DNA from 3 places in the Paenibacillus sp. J22P277 genome. Region 1 is predicted to be linked to each of the others. Evidence: riboswitches for the same ligand, from Rfam matches in the RefSeq annotation. Region 1 holds a riboswitch; each other region holds the start of a gene.
The links. Region 1 has a riboswitch for cyclic di-AMP ahead of AC50YL_RS07525 (histidine kinase). Riboswitches for the same ligand answer to the same signal wherever they lie in the genome.

Region 1 (4,093 bases):
ACGCCGTCATCTGCCTGTGCGAGGGCGCGTTCGGCTTGGTCGGCAGGGACGAGGATCCGGAGGCGCACGACAACGCCATTCTCCACAATATCGCCGCCGCGCTGAAGCCGGATGGGCGATTCGTGCTCACGACGCTCAACGCCTACGCCAAGCTCCGCAGCCTCACGCAAGCGGACGTGGATTCCGGCAGGTTCGATCCGTTGACCATGCTGGAGCAGTATACGGAGGAACTGGAGCTTCCGGAGGGCAAGAGGCGCGTGGAGATCAAGGAACGCCGCTATTTCCCGTTTGAATTGAGGGGCATGTTCGAGCGGGCCGGGCTGGACGTCGCGCACGTCTGGGGCGGCACCGCGGGCCATTGGAAGCGCGAGGCGGTTCGGCTCGACGAAACCGAAGTGATGATCGTCGCCGCGAAACGTTAAGCGGGTTTGCCGGCGCAACGGCCATCTTCGGGCGGTGCGGTCGTTCGACGGTGAGATGCAGTCCGTTTTCCTTGGGGATTCTTCCCGGGGGACGGGCTGCTTTTTTGTCGGGGCCAGGTTCTGTCCCGAGAACGGACGGAATCTTTGCAACGGGTTCGCCCAAAGTGGTATGGTGTAAGGAGCAAGCATAGGAGGAAAACGATGGCGAACGAATCGAAGAAAAACAAACAATTTGCCAATATATCGCTCGGCGTGATGGCGGCGGGCTTCGCGGCGACCATTCCGTTTCGTGCCGGGGGACTCGGGCTGCTGCATGCCGGCTTCGAAGCCGGCGTCATCGGCGGACTCGCGGACTGGTTTGCCGTGACGGCGCTGTTCCGCCACCCGCTCGGCATTCCGATCCCGCACACGGCGCTGCTGCCCCGGAACCGGAAGAAAATGTCCGAGGGCATCGTGCGCGTGCTGGAGGACCGGCTGCTGGCGAAGGACAGCATGCTCGAGAAGTTGAGGCAGTTCGAGCTGGCGGAGCAGCTGCTGCCCGTCATCCGCGGCGCGCTGCATTCGGCGGTGCACAGCGAGCGCCTGCCGCAGCTCTTGGAAGGCGTTATCCGCAGCGTGGATGCCGATCGCATCGTTCCGCTGCTCTCGGACGAGATCGGCGCGGCCGTGCGCCGCATCGACCTGGAGGCGGCGCTTCGCGGCTTCCTGCGCAAAGCCGAGGAGGACGGCACGGACGAGCGCATGCTGGATCTGCTGCTGGAGCGGGCGGAGTCCTGGATCGCGACCGAAGGGATGCGCCGCGAGCTCGGCAGCGCGGTCATGACGCTGATCAAAGGACTGAACCTCGGCGGCTTGATGTCGTTCGCGGTCAATGCCTTCATCGGCTATTTGGAAGAGGACAAGCTTGGGACCATGCTGCAATCCTTCGTGCTCTCGAAGATCCACGAGCTGAAGCTCGAGGGCACGGAGCGCCGTTTGATCGTCATGAGCAAGCTGCGCGAGGCGCTGGATATCCTGATTACGAAGCTGGCGGAATCCGGACAGCTGGACGCCATGCGCGACGAGCTGCTTGAAGCCTTCGATATCGAGGGCGAACTGCATAAGCTGTTCGAGAGCCTGCGGGAGAAAGGCGTCGCTTTCCTGCATGACGAGGATTTTGCCGAGAAGACGTGGACGTTCGTGGACGGACTCCTGAACCGGATCGAGGCGAACGAAGGACTTGTCGACGAAGCCGAGCATTGGCTCAAAGGCCAAGCCGCGGCGCTGATCGAGCGCAACCATGCCCGGATCGGCTCCTTCGTGCGGGAGAATCTGGACCGGCTCGACAACGACCAGCTGGTCGAATTGATCGAGGACAAGGTCGGGCAGGACTTGCAATGGATCCGCGTCAACGGCGCGCTTTGCGGGTTTCTGATCGGCCTCCTGCTGCGGGGCATCGAGATGGCGACCGGGAACGTTTGAGGCCGGGGATTGCGAACTTTGTCAGTGAACGGGCGGATGATTAAACCATTCGCCTTACGCCCCAAATACGAAAAACGCTCATTTAGTGAGGTAGCGGGAGATTGCTGGCGCTCGCCGCCTTTGTAAGCGCTATATCCATGCTGGTTGCCTGCTCAAGGGAGCGGATTGCGTACGGGTTTCCTTTACAAAAAGCATGTGCTGGCGTAACATGAGTCATGCTTAAACTACGTAATTGACAACGCTGAATTTCCGAATTGGAAAACGGGGGAACCATTGGCATGTCAAGCCATCGAAGGCGTCAGATCGAGGCTTGCCATCAGGGGTGAATCCCGGGCGGGGCAGCTTAAGGCCGCCGCGTTCCGGGTAGGGCAGCTCTCATGTCCGAATCCGACAGCTAACCTCGTAAGCGACCCGAGAGAGGCGACGATTGTGCGTGCGAATAGACACTTCTTATATCATGTGCCTAGAAGCCGCGAGAGGCGTTCCTCTAAGTTAGAGGCCGTTTTTCGTTGGCTTCTTTTTTGATGTCCGTTTTCGCGCCCTCGCATAAGTTTCAAGCAATTCGCAAATCTATAGGTATAGGCATGAAAGGGGTATAACGTTATGGCCGGCTACCGGCGACAAACTCCGGAGGAACTGCTATTATCCATCTCCAAAATCCATCGCGGCCGTCTGAAAATTTACATCGGCGCCGTCAGCGGATCCGGCAAAACCTACCACATGCTGCGCGAGGGCCAGGCGCTCAAGCAGCAGGGAATCGAGGTGGTCGTCTGCGCCGTCTCGACGATGCGGCGGCCGGAAACCGTGGAACAGCTGGCGGATCTCGAGCGCATTCCGAGCATCCATTGGCTGAAAGGCGACGTGGAGAAGAAGGATTTGAATTTGGATGCGATCATCGAGCGCAATCCGGAGGTGCTGCTGGTAGACTCGCTGGCGCATGAGAACCGACCTGGCGCCAAGTTTCCGACGCGGCGCGAGGATATTCGCTTTCTGCTCGGCCGCGGAATCAGCGTGATCACGACGGTCAATGTCTACGAGCTGGAAGGCGTGACGGAGCAGGCGCAGAAGCTGACCGGCATCTCGCCGGAATGCACGGTGCCGACCGATCTGTTGGAGCTGGCGGATGAAGTGCGGTTGATCGACGTGTCGCCGGAGACGATCCTGAACCGGCTGAGCGAGGGGCGGCTGAACAATGTCAAGGATCCGGAGCTGCTCAAACGCGGCAATGTCGGCAAGCTGCGCGAGCTGACGCTGCGCCTCATGGCGGAGGGCGTGAACGAATCGCTGGAGAAGTACCGCGAGGAGCAGGGCTTCATCGGGCCTTCCGGCGCGTCCGAGCGCATCTTGGTCGCCGCGCAGTACCATATCAACGGATCGATCTATATACGGCGCGGGCAGCAGATCGCCAAGCGGCTGGGCGGAGACCTGCAGGTCGTGGTCTTCAACGACGCCACCCAAGAGCCGACCAAGGAGCGGGAGGCGTTCAAGAAGTCGATCCTGAAGCTGGTCGAGAAGGTCGGGGCGGGCTTCCGCGAGATCGCCGTTTCCGGCCGGAAGCAGGTTCCGCGGGCGATGATCCGCTACGCCATGCTGATCAACGCGACCCGGATCGTCATGGGTCATTCCAAGCAGACCCGCTCGGAGGAGCTGATGCACGGCTCGATCGCGCACAGCCTGCTGAAGCAGACGCGCAACATCGACGTGTTCTTCATGGCGGATCGCGCGGAGCATGACGGCGAACGGGTGCTGCCGGCGAAGCGTTCCGTTTCGAAGCCGCCGTCGGAACCGTACCGCAGGCTGAGCACGCAGGAAGTCGAGAAGAAAATCGAGCGCATTCGCCGCGGGACGTTCAAGGTGTACGTCGGCGCCGCTCCCGGGGCCGGCAAGACCTACATGATGCTGCGCGAAGGCAACGCGCTGCTCCGCAAGGACATCGACGTCGTGATCGGCTGCGTGGACACGCACGGACGGGCCGACACGGAAGCGCAAATCGGCGGGCTGACGACGATTCCGCGGATCCGGATCGAGTCGAACGGTAAAACGGACGAAGAGATGGATGTCTCCGCGATTATCGCCCGCAACCCCGAGGTCGTCTTGATCGACGAGCTGGCGCACGAGAACGCGCAGGGCAGCCGAAACAAGCACCGGTACGAGGACATACGGCAGATTCTGGATGCGGGCATCTCCGTCATTTCCACGATGAACGTGCA
Region 2 (4,093 bases), on a different contig from region 1:
GTCATCCGCAACCGCTTGTTCGCGCACATGCGGGATTCCCTGCGTTTGACCCTTCCTCTCGATCCGGCCGACGACGGAGAGAAGCTTATGAACCGCGCGCGGGTGCTTTTTTATTACATGGAAGGCTTCGTCAGCACGTACGGGGGGCATACGGGGCCGACCGAAGAGCTGATCGCGCGCGTTCTTCCGATTTTCGGCGAAGGCATCGAGATCTTGATCGCTGGCATGAAGGCCCAATATTAATTGTTTCTAATGCCGAAGGGATTAGCTTAGCGGGAGCGAATTCGTTAGGATAATCGTTGCGGAGGTTGGGATATGAGGCGCAAAGCCGTTTATTGCAATCGCGTGCTTGCTTCGGCATTGAAACGAAAGCTGGCGCTGAAGCCGGGCGGGAACGCGGAACGCGGGCTTCATCCGGATGCCACGAGCTATCAGCGGCTGATCAAATATTTGCCCGAACCCATTTTCGTCCACGACGGCGAAATGGTTATTTTTTCGAATCAGGCAGGCTTGCGCATTCTCGGATTGACGGAAGCGGAGCTGCTGTCGAAGCCCTTTCTTCACTACCTCCATCCCGATGTAAGAGAAACCGCGAAGGAACGGCTTATGCAAGTCTTCGAAACGGACGAGCCCAACGATTTTGCCGAATCGAAGCTGGTCAGCGCCACGGGCGAAGTGATCGACGTCGAGGTTTCGAGCACCCGCATCCGCGATTATCCGGGCAAAGGCACGGTCGTGCAGAGCGTATTTCGCGACATCCGCGACCGCAAGAAGGACGAAGAGGCGATGATTCAGTCGGAGAAGTTGTCGGTAGTGGGGCAGATGGCCGCGGGCATCGCGCACGAAATCCGCAACCCGCTGACTTCGCTCATCGGTTTTTCCAAGTTTCTCAAGACGCGGATCGACAGCTACCACGATTATTTCGACATCATGCTCGTAGAGCTGGACCGGATCAACTCCATCGTGCAGGAGTTCATGGCGCTCGCGAAGCCGCAGGCGAATCAGTTCCGCAAGCATGATCTGATCAAGACGATCCAGAGCGTGCTCACGCTGCTCGAGACGCAGGCGATCATGAACAACGTGCAGCTGACCGCGTATTACGACACGGATTCCGCGTCGCTGCTCTGCGAGGAGAACCAGCTCAAGCAGGTGTTCGTCAACGTGCTCAAAAACGCCATCGAAGCGATGCCTCAAGGCGGGACGGTGGTCGTGGATTTGAAATCCGCAGGCAACGGGATTGCCGTCTCGATCGCCGATCAAGGGGTCGGCATTCCCGAAGAGCAGCTGCCGCTGCTCGGAGGTCCGTTCTTCACGACCAAGGACAGCGGAACCGGGCTCGGACTCATGGTGTGCTACCGTATCATCGAAGGCCATGGCGGCAAAATCGACATTTCCAGCCGCCCCGGCATAGGGACGACAGTGACGGTGCATTTGCCCAAAATCGATTGAAACGATGCCGCGGTTCGTCCGATGGGCGGATTTACCGGTAGGATTGTCCGTTCGAATTGTGTTATTCTATTACGCGAGCCGAAACGTTACTCGTACGGGGGATCTTTTGGAGCAAGTCATATTGCTCCGTTCCCGTCATCTGATGGACATCACATGACGGGTTCACCGCGCCTTGGCGCTGGGGTGAATCGCGCGTTTACGTGCGTAGGGTCGAACTCCTCGACCCGAATCCGACAACTAACCTCGCAGGCCGCATGCGATGACGACATCATCGTTCCGCTTCCGTTTAAGCGGATCTGTCGCTCTCGCGATGACGTCCTATGCCCGCTTTTCAGGCATATGGCCGTAAACTAAGGAGGAAATCGACAACATGAATATCCACTGGAAGAAGAGCGTTGTAGCAGCAGCGCTCAGCCTGGTCATTCTCGCCCAAAGCGCGGCGGCCCATGCGGAGGCCAAGTACAAGGCGAAGGACGACGACACGTTCTGGAAGATTTCGAGCCAATTCGGCGTCAGCGTCGATCTGCTTCAGCAGGCGAATCCTTTCGTCGACGCGGGAAACATTTACGAAGGCTTGATGCTGGTTATTCCGGCGGCCGCAACGGCCAAATCGATGGCGCCGGTGAAAGCGACGAAGCTCGCGGCCGATAAACAAGCCGTGAAGCCGGCAGCCAAAAAAACGGCAGAAGCTCCGAAAGCGGCAGCGAAAAAGGTTGCATCGGCAAAGAAAGTCGCTCCGGCGAAAAAAGTCGCCCCGGCGAAGAAAGCCGCTCCGAAAAAGACGGCGACGACTTCCAAGACGAGAAAAGCGACCGTTCAAAAGCCGCAGGCTGATCGCGTTACGGTGAATGGCAAGTCGTATGTCTACAAGGACGTCGTTCAGGCAAAAGCAAGCGCGTATACGGCTGCAGCCTCCGAGAACGGCTGGGGAGCGGTCGACTACTTCGGGAATCCGCTGAAGCTCGGAACGATCGCGGTCGATCCGGACGTCATTCCGATGGGAAGCAAATTGTATATTACAGGCTACGATCATAACGGTCTCCCGTCAGGAGGCATGATGGCGGTCGCGTCCGACCAAGGCAGCGCCATCAACGGGAACCGAATCGATATTTTCGTTCCGCAATCGCAGGAGCAAGCAAGCAATTTCGGCTTTCAATCCGTCAAGGTCTTCGTACTTGATAAATAGGCGTCATACGGCAAACGGCAGTCCCTCGGGACTGCCGTTTCGTTCATTCTATTCCCCTTTGCGATTGGCCGGACGGCCGAGCAGCTCGGGCAGCGTGACGATCGTGTATCCTTTGCTTCGCAGCAGCTTGATAAGCCGCGGCAGCGCGGCGACGGTGCCGGACAGATCCTGGCCTGCGCCTCCCCCGGCATGCTGCAGGATGATGGAGCCCGGCTGAAGCGTTCGCTTGATGTTGATCAGGATGGCGTTGCTGTCCAGGCTTCGCCAATCCTCGGAATCGACGTCCCAATTGACGACGGTATAGCCTCCGCCCCGGAGCCATTCCACCTGCGCCGGCGTGATTTCCCCGTACGGCGGGCGGACGAACCTCGGGCTGTAGCCTGCCAACGGCCTCAGAATCCAATCCGTGCGCAGGATTTGCTGCTGCATGGCATACAGCGAGATCCGGGAGAACACGGGATGATTGAGCGAATGATTGCCGATGATATGTCCTTCCCTGCTCATGCGCCGGACGAGGGCGGGATTGGCGGCCGCCCGCTGGCCGACGACGAAGAAGGTCGCCCTTACTTTATAGCGTGCCAGCGTATCCAGCACCTGGGGCGTGTATCTGGGGTCCGGCACGTCGTCGAACGTAAGCGCTACTTTCCGGTACCGCCGAGAGCCCCAGACGACGAAGGCGCCGGGATAGCGCTTCTGCAGCGTTACCCAGGACATCGATTTCGCTCGGCTCTGTTTCTTGGGCTTGGCGCCGGAGAAGGCGTCCGTTTCATCGGAGGGCTCTTGAAGCTTATGGACGCCGCTTTCCGCCGCGGCCGCATGCGACGTTACGGCGCCGAACTCCCGTCCTTCATCGGAGGAGGCGGTCAATAACGTCCAAGCCGCCAGCAGCAACAGCGCTTTCCTCGCCCCGCTAAACATCCGCATGGCCTTCCCTCCTTAATGAAGTCATTTTGCCCGCTGGCCGCGCCGGGCATTCACCGAAAAATCGGAATCAACACTTTACAGCGGTGGACCGAGCACGTAACATAAAAAGGAATAATTACGTGCGAAAAGGGGATTGAAGATGCCAAACATCGATATGCCGCTTCACCAATTGCAAACGTATTCAGGAATCAACCCGAAGCCTGCCGATTTCGATGCTTACTGGGAAAGGGCGCTGTCCGAGATGCGCGCGGTCGACCCGGCGATCGAGCTCGTGCCGTGTGAATTCCAGACGCCTGCGGCGGAATGTTTCGATTTGTTTTTCACGGGGGTCAGAGGCGCGCGCATTCACGCGAAGTACGCGCGGCCGCGCCGCTCTGACGCGCCGCATCCCGCCGTCGTGCAATTCCACGGCTACAGCGGCAATGCGGGAGAGTGGGCGGACAAGCTCGGCATCGTCTCGCTCGGCTTTTCGATCTTCTCCTTGGACGTCCGCGGACAAGGCGGCTATTCCGAGGACACGGGCGGCGTGTCCGG
Region 3 (4,093 bases), on a different contig from region 1:
CCCTACCATGTGTATCGTCCGGGTACGGCCGAACAAGCGGAAAAGGAAGAAAAACCGCCGATTCTGCTGCTCTCGGGCGATGACCGGTTGTCGGAAATATCCGGAAGGTCCGATATCGTCCGCTCCATCACGGGTATCCATCAAGGAAAGTATCACCTGTATTACCCGGAGGAACCGCTGCTTGAATCAGCGCATCTCTTGTCCGCGAAGATACGCGAATTGTTTGCTTTAATGTAGAAAGGGGTTTCGCAAATCATGATGTTAATCGACACGCATACGCATTTGGACTCGCATAAATTCGACGACGACCGCGAATCGGTCATTGAACGGGCACGGGCCGAGGGGGTAGATAAGCTGATCAATATCGGCTTCAACCGGGAGACGATCCCGACGACGATCGCGCTGGCCGAGCGCTATCCGTTCATCTATGCCGCCGTCGGCTGGCATCCCGTCGACAGCATCGACATGAAGCCGGAGGACCTGGAATGGATCGCTTCGCTGCTCGATCACCCCAAGGTCGTCGCGATCGGCGAAATCGGGCTTGATTACCACTGGGATACGTCGCCGAAGGACGTTCAGCAACGAGTATTCCGCCAGCAAATCGCCCTCGCGAAAGCGAAGCGCAAGCCGATCGTCATCCATAATCGCGACGCGCATGAAGACGTGGTGCGTATTCTTCGGGAAGAAGGGGCGAGCGAAGTCGGCGGCGTCATGCACTGCTATTCCGGCAGCTGGGAGACGGCGAAGCAATGTCTCGATATGAACTTCTACATATCCTTCGGGGGACCGCTTACATTTCTCAACGCGCGGGTACCCAAAGAGGTCATGGCCAAGGTGCCGCTCGACCGTCTGTTAATCGAAACCGATGCTCCGTATTTGGCGCCTCACCCGCATCGCGGGAAGCGAAACGAGTCGGCTTTCGTCCGTCTTGTAGCAAATACAATGGCGGATATTTTAGGTAAATCCGTAGAAGAAATTGGAAGAATTACGACCGAGAACGCGATGAAATGTTTTGGAATATCATGAAAATCGGATTGAAAGCAAGCATTTGGATGATATCCGGGGATAAAAATGATTTTTGATCCGAAAATCGCTTGAATCTCTCGTTATTTTCCTTGAAATTCACTAAAATCGTCATTAATCAGTTCTTTACAATGTGCGGCGCTAGACTGTATGATTCATCTCAGAGCAACAAAAGTTGTATTCCTTTTCCAAATAATCGCTTAATCTCCGGCTACCGGAGAGCGGGGGAACCAATTGTTGAAACTGTCTGTATCATGCCGACGGCGGAGACGGTGAAATTCTTCTTGGGGTGAATTTCGCGGACGGACGCATTCAGAATGAAGCGTTCCCGAGCGAATAGGGCGACTCTCGCGCCCGAATCCGACAGCTAACCTCGCAAGCGTCTATAAGAGAGATCAACCTCGTGCATGCAACTCCATGCTGCCTATTTTAAATGGGAAGCCACGAAACAGATCCTCTGTCGTCGGGCTTCTTTTTGTTTGAATATTGCGTAAACTGACGACATAGGGTGTATCGTGGAGGTGGGGCCGGGGAGGAATATGGAAGATGCGTGCTTGCACGCTAATACTACTCTATAGTCGCGTCTAAGTATCATGCGTTACAAAGGCGGCGGGGCTATGTAAGGAGGACCGAAGAAGTGGGAGCACTCCAGCTTAAGGACACCCATGGGAAACGATCATCCAGCATGTCTTTCGCATTGCGATGGAAGCATGAGAATGTGCGTTTAATTGTACTGAGCGCCATGATCTCAATCGCTATGACTTTCATGTTTTTGGTGTTGTTGTACGGAACGGCTGACAAGCATGTCTCCGTAGTATTGAACGGACGAGAAACCATTGTCTCGACGAAACAATGGGTCCTTCAACGCCTACTGGATGAACAAGCCATAACCATTGGCACGCACGATAAGGTGTCGATGCCGCTCGATGGCGGAATAAGCGACGGCGACCGGATCATCATCGATCAGGCGGTCCCGCTTAAAGTGAAGGCTGACGGCAAAGTAAGAACGTTGTACACGACAGAGAGAACTGTACAGGCGGCGATCGATCAGGCTGATATAGCGGTTCGCGGTCAAGACAAGGTAACGCCTTCGCTTGTGGCCGCGCTCGAACCGAACATGACCATCACGGTCACCCGGATCGACAAGAAAGTGTCCGAAACGAGCTACCCCGTTCCCTTCACCGTCGTGAAGAAGGACGATCCGCAGCTTGCGCTCGGCAAACAGAAGCTTGTCCAGTCGGGCAAGCAGGGCAAAGTCGTCAAACGCTACGAAACGGTATTCGCGGACGGCGTGCCGGTATCGCAAATCCTCGTAGAGAAATTGACCCCGGAATCCGCGGTCAACCAAGTCGTGTCGGTCGGGACCAAAAAGCCCGAGCCGAAGGTAACGATGCTGTCCGCGCAGTCCTCCCGGTCGACGTATACGAAGCACGGGGTAACGTTCAACGCGAAGAAAGTGATGAAGAACGTTACGCTGACGGCGTATTCGGCCGGCGTTGCATCGACGGGCAAAGACAAGAACCATCCGGAATACGGCATTACGGCATCGGGAGCGCGCGTTCAGGAAGGACGCACCATCGCGGTGGATCCGAGGGTCATTCCGATCGGCTACTGGGTATATATTGAAGGAATCGGTTTCCGCCGAGCGGAAGATACCGGCAGTGCGATCAAAGGCAGCAAAATCGACGTTTACTTCGACAGCGAATCTTACGCGGACCGGTTCGGGCTGAAGCGGGGCTACACGGTGTACGTGCTGGGACCCAAAAAGCCGGAGTCTCTGTAGAGACCCGGTCGACGGTCCGGCGTTGGTTGAATTCGCCGTCTACTTGATTCATATCGTAATTCATGCGAAAATATGCCATCATAAGAAGGGGCGATGCCTCTTCTTTTTATTTGTTTATCGGAAGGGAAGGAATGGAGCTTCCATGATCAAAGAAATCATTGTCGTCGAAGGCAAGGACGACACGGTCGCCATCAAGCGGGCCGTCGAAGCGGAGACGATCGAAACCGGCGGTTCCGCCATCGGGGAGGCGGTGCTTCGGCGCATCGCGCTGGCGCAGGAGCGCCGCGGCGTCATCATCTTCACCGATCCCGACCATGCGGGCGAGCGAATCCGCAAAATCGTCGCGCAGCGCGTGCCCGGCTGCAAGCATGCGTTCCTGCCGCAGGCGGAGGCGCTCTATAAAGGAGATATCGGCGTGGAGAACGCCTCTCCGGAGGCCATACGGCACGCGCTGGCCAATTTGCGCACGGAAGCCGGCAGTAATGACGGCGGTCTGGCGGAGGTCACGATGGAGGACCTGATGCAGGCGGGACTGCTCGTCCATCCGCAGGCATCGGAGCGCAGGTTGAAGATGGGCAATTTGCTTGGCATCGGGTATGCCAACGGCAAGCAGTTCTATAAACGATGCTCCACGTTCCGGATTACGCGGGAAGAATTCCGGCGTGCGCTGCAGGCGATGGAGAGCGAAGGAGAATCGCGATGACGGAAGGATTCAAAACGACCCAGGAAGTCGGTTCGCCCAAACGGACGAAGGACATTATCGCCCGGTACGGCTTTACGTTCAAGAAGAGCCTCGGGCAGAATTTCCTGATCGATCAAAATATATTGAACAAAATCGTAAGCGCCGCCGAGCTCGACGAGACGAAGGGGGCGCTGGAGATCGGTCCCGGGATCGGCGCGCTCACGCAGCGGCTGGCGCAGACGGCCGGGCGCGTCACGGCGGTCGAGATCGATAATCGGCTCATCCCGATTTTAAGGGACGTGCTGGCGGATACGCCGAACGTGCACGTGGAGCACGGGGACGTGCTGAAGCTGGATCTTCGCGAGCTGATGGAGAAACAGTTCGGCGGGCTGGCCGGCGTGAGCGTCGTGGCGAATTTGCCTTACTACGTCACGACCCCGATTCTGATGAAGCTGCTGGAAGAGAAGCTGCCCCTCGAGAATATCGTCGTGATGATTCAGAAGGAAGTCGCGCAGCGGATGGCCGCGAAGCCGGGGGGCAAGGAATACGGCAGCCTGAGCGTGGCCGTGCAGTATTACTGCGAGCCGGAGCTCGTGTGCATCGTG

Region 2: another riboswitch for cyclic di-AMP. It lies ahead of AC50YL_RS14460 (3D domain-containing protein); the one in region 1 lies ahead of AC50YL_RS07525 (histidine kinase).
Region 3: another riboswitch for cyclic di-AMP. It lies ahead of AC50YL_RS35105 (resuscitation-promoting factor); the one in region 1 lies ahead of AC50YL_RS07525 (histidine kinase).

What each region holds. Positions count from the first base shown of each region.
Region 1 covers NZ_JBXENS010000002.1:620,412-624,504, reverse strand. Annotated here, with positions in the region: gene AC50YL_RS07535 (class I SAM-dependent methyltransferase) at 1-422, shown strand, start outside; gene AC50YL_RS07530 (DUF445 domain-containing protein) at 624-1,883, shown strand; cyclic di-AMP (ydaO/yuaA leader) riboswitch at 2,113-2,308, shown strand; gene AC50YL_RS07525 (histidine kinase) at 2,487-4,093, shown strand, end outside.
Region 2 covers NZ_JBXENS010000004.1:244,103-248,195, reverse strand. Annotated here, with positions in the region: gene AC50YL_RS14470 (TetR/AcrR family transcriptional regulator) at 1-243, shown strand, start outside; gene AC50YL_RS14465 (ATP-binding protein) at 316-1,449, shown strand; cyclic di-AMP (ydaO/yuaA leader) riboswitch at 1,516-1,715, shown strand; gene AC50YL_RS14460 (3D domain-containing protein) at 1,820-2,635, shown strand; gene AC50YL_RS14455 (polysaccharide deacetylase family protein) at 2,684-3,559, opposite strand; gene AC50YL_RS14450 (acetylxylan esterase) at 3,699-4,093, shown strand, end outside.
Region 3 covers NZ_JBXENS010000015.1:58,303-62,395, reverse strand. Annotated here, with positions in the region: gene AC50YL_RS35115 (HD domain-containing protein) at 1-237, shown strand, start outside; gene AC50YL_RS35110 (TatD family hydrolase) at 259-1,026, shown strand; cyclic di-AMP (ydaO/yuaA leader) riboswitch at 1,211-1,420, shown strand; gene AC50YL_RS35105 (resuscitation-promoting factor) at 1,661-2,806, shown strand; gene rnmV (ribonuclease M5) at 2,949-3,509, shown strand; gene rsmA (16S rRNA (adenine(1518)-N(6)/adenine(1519)-N(6))-dimethyltransferase RsmA) at 3,506-4,093, shown strand, end outside.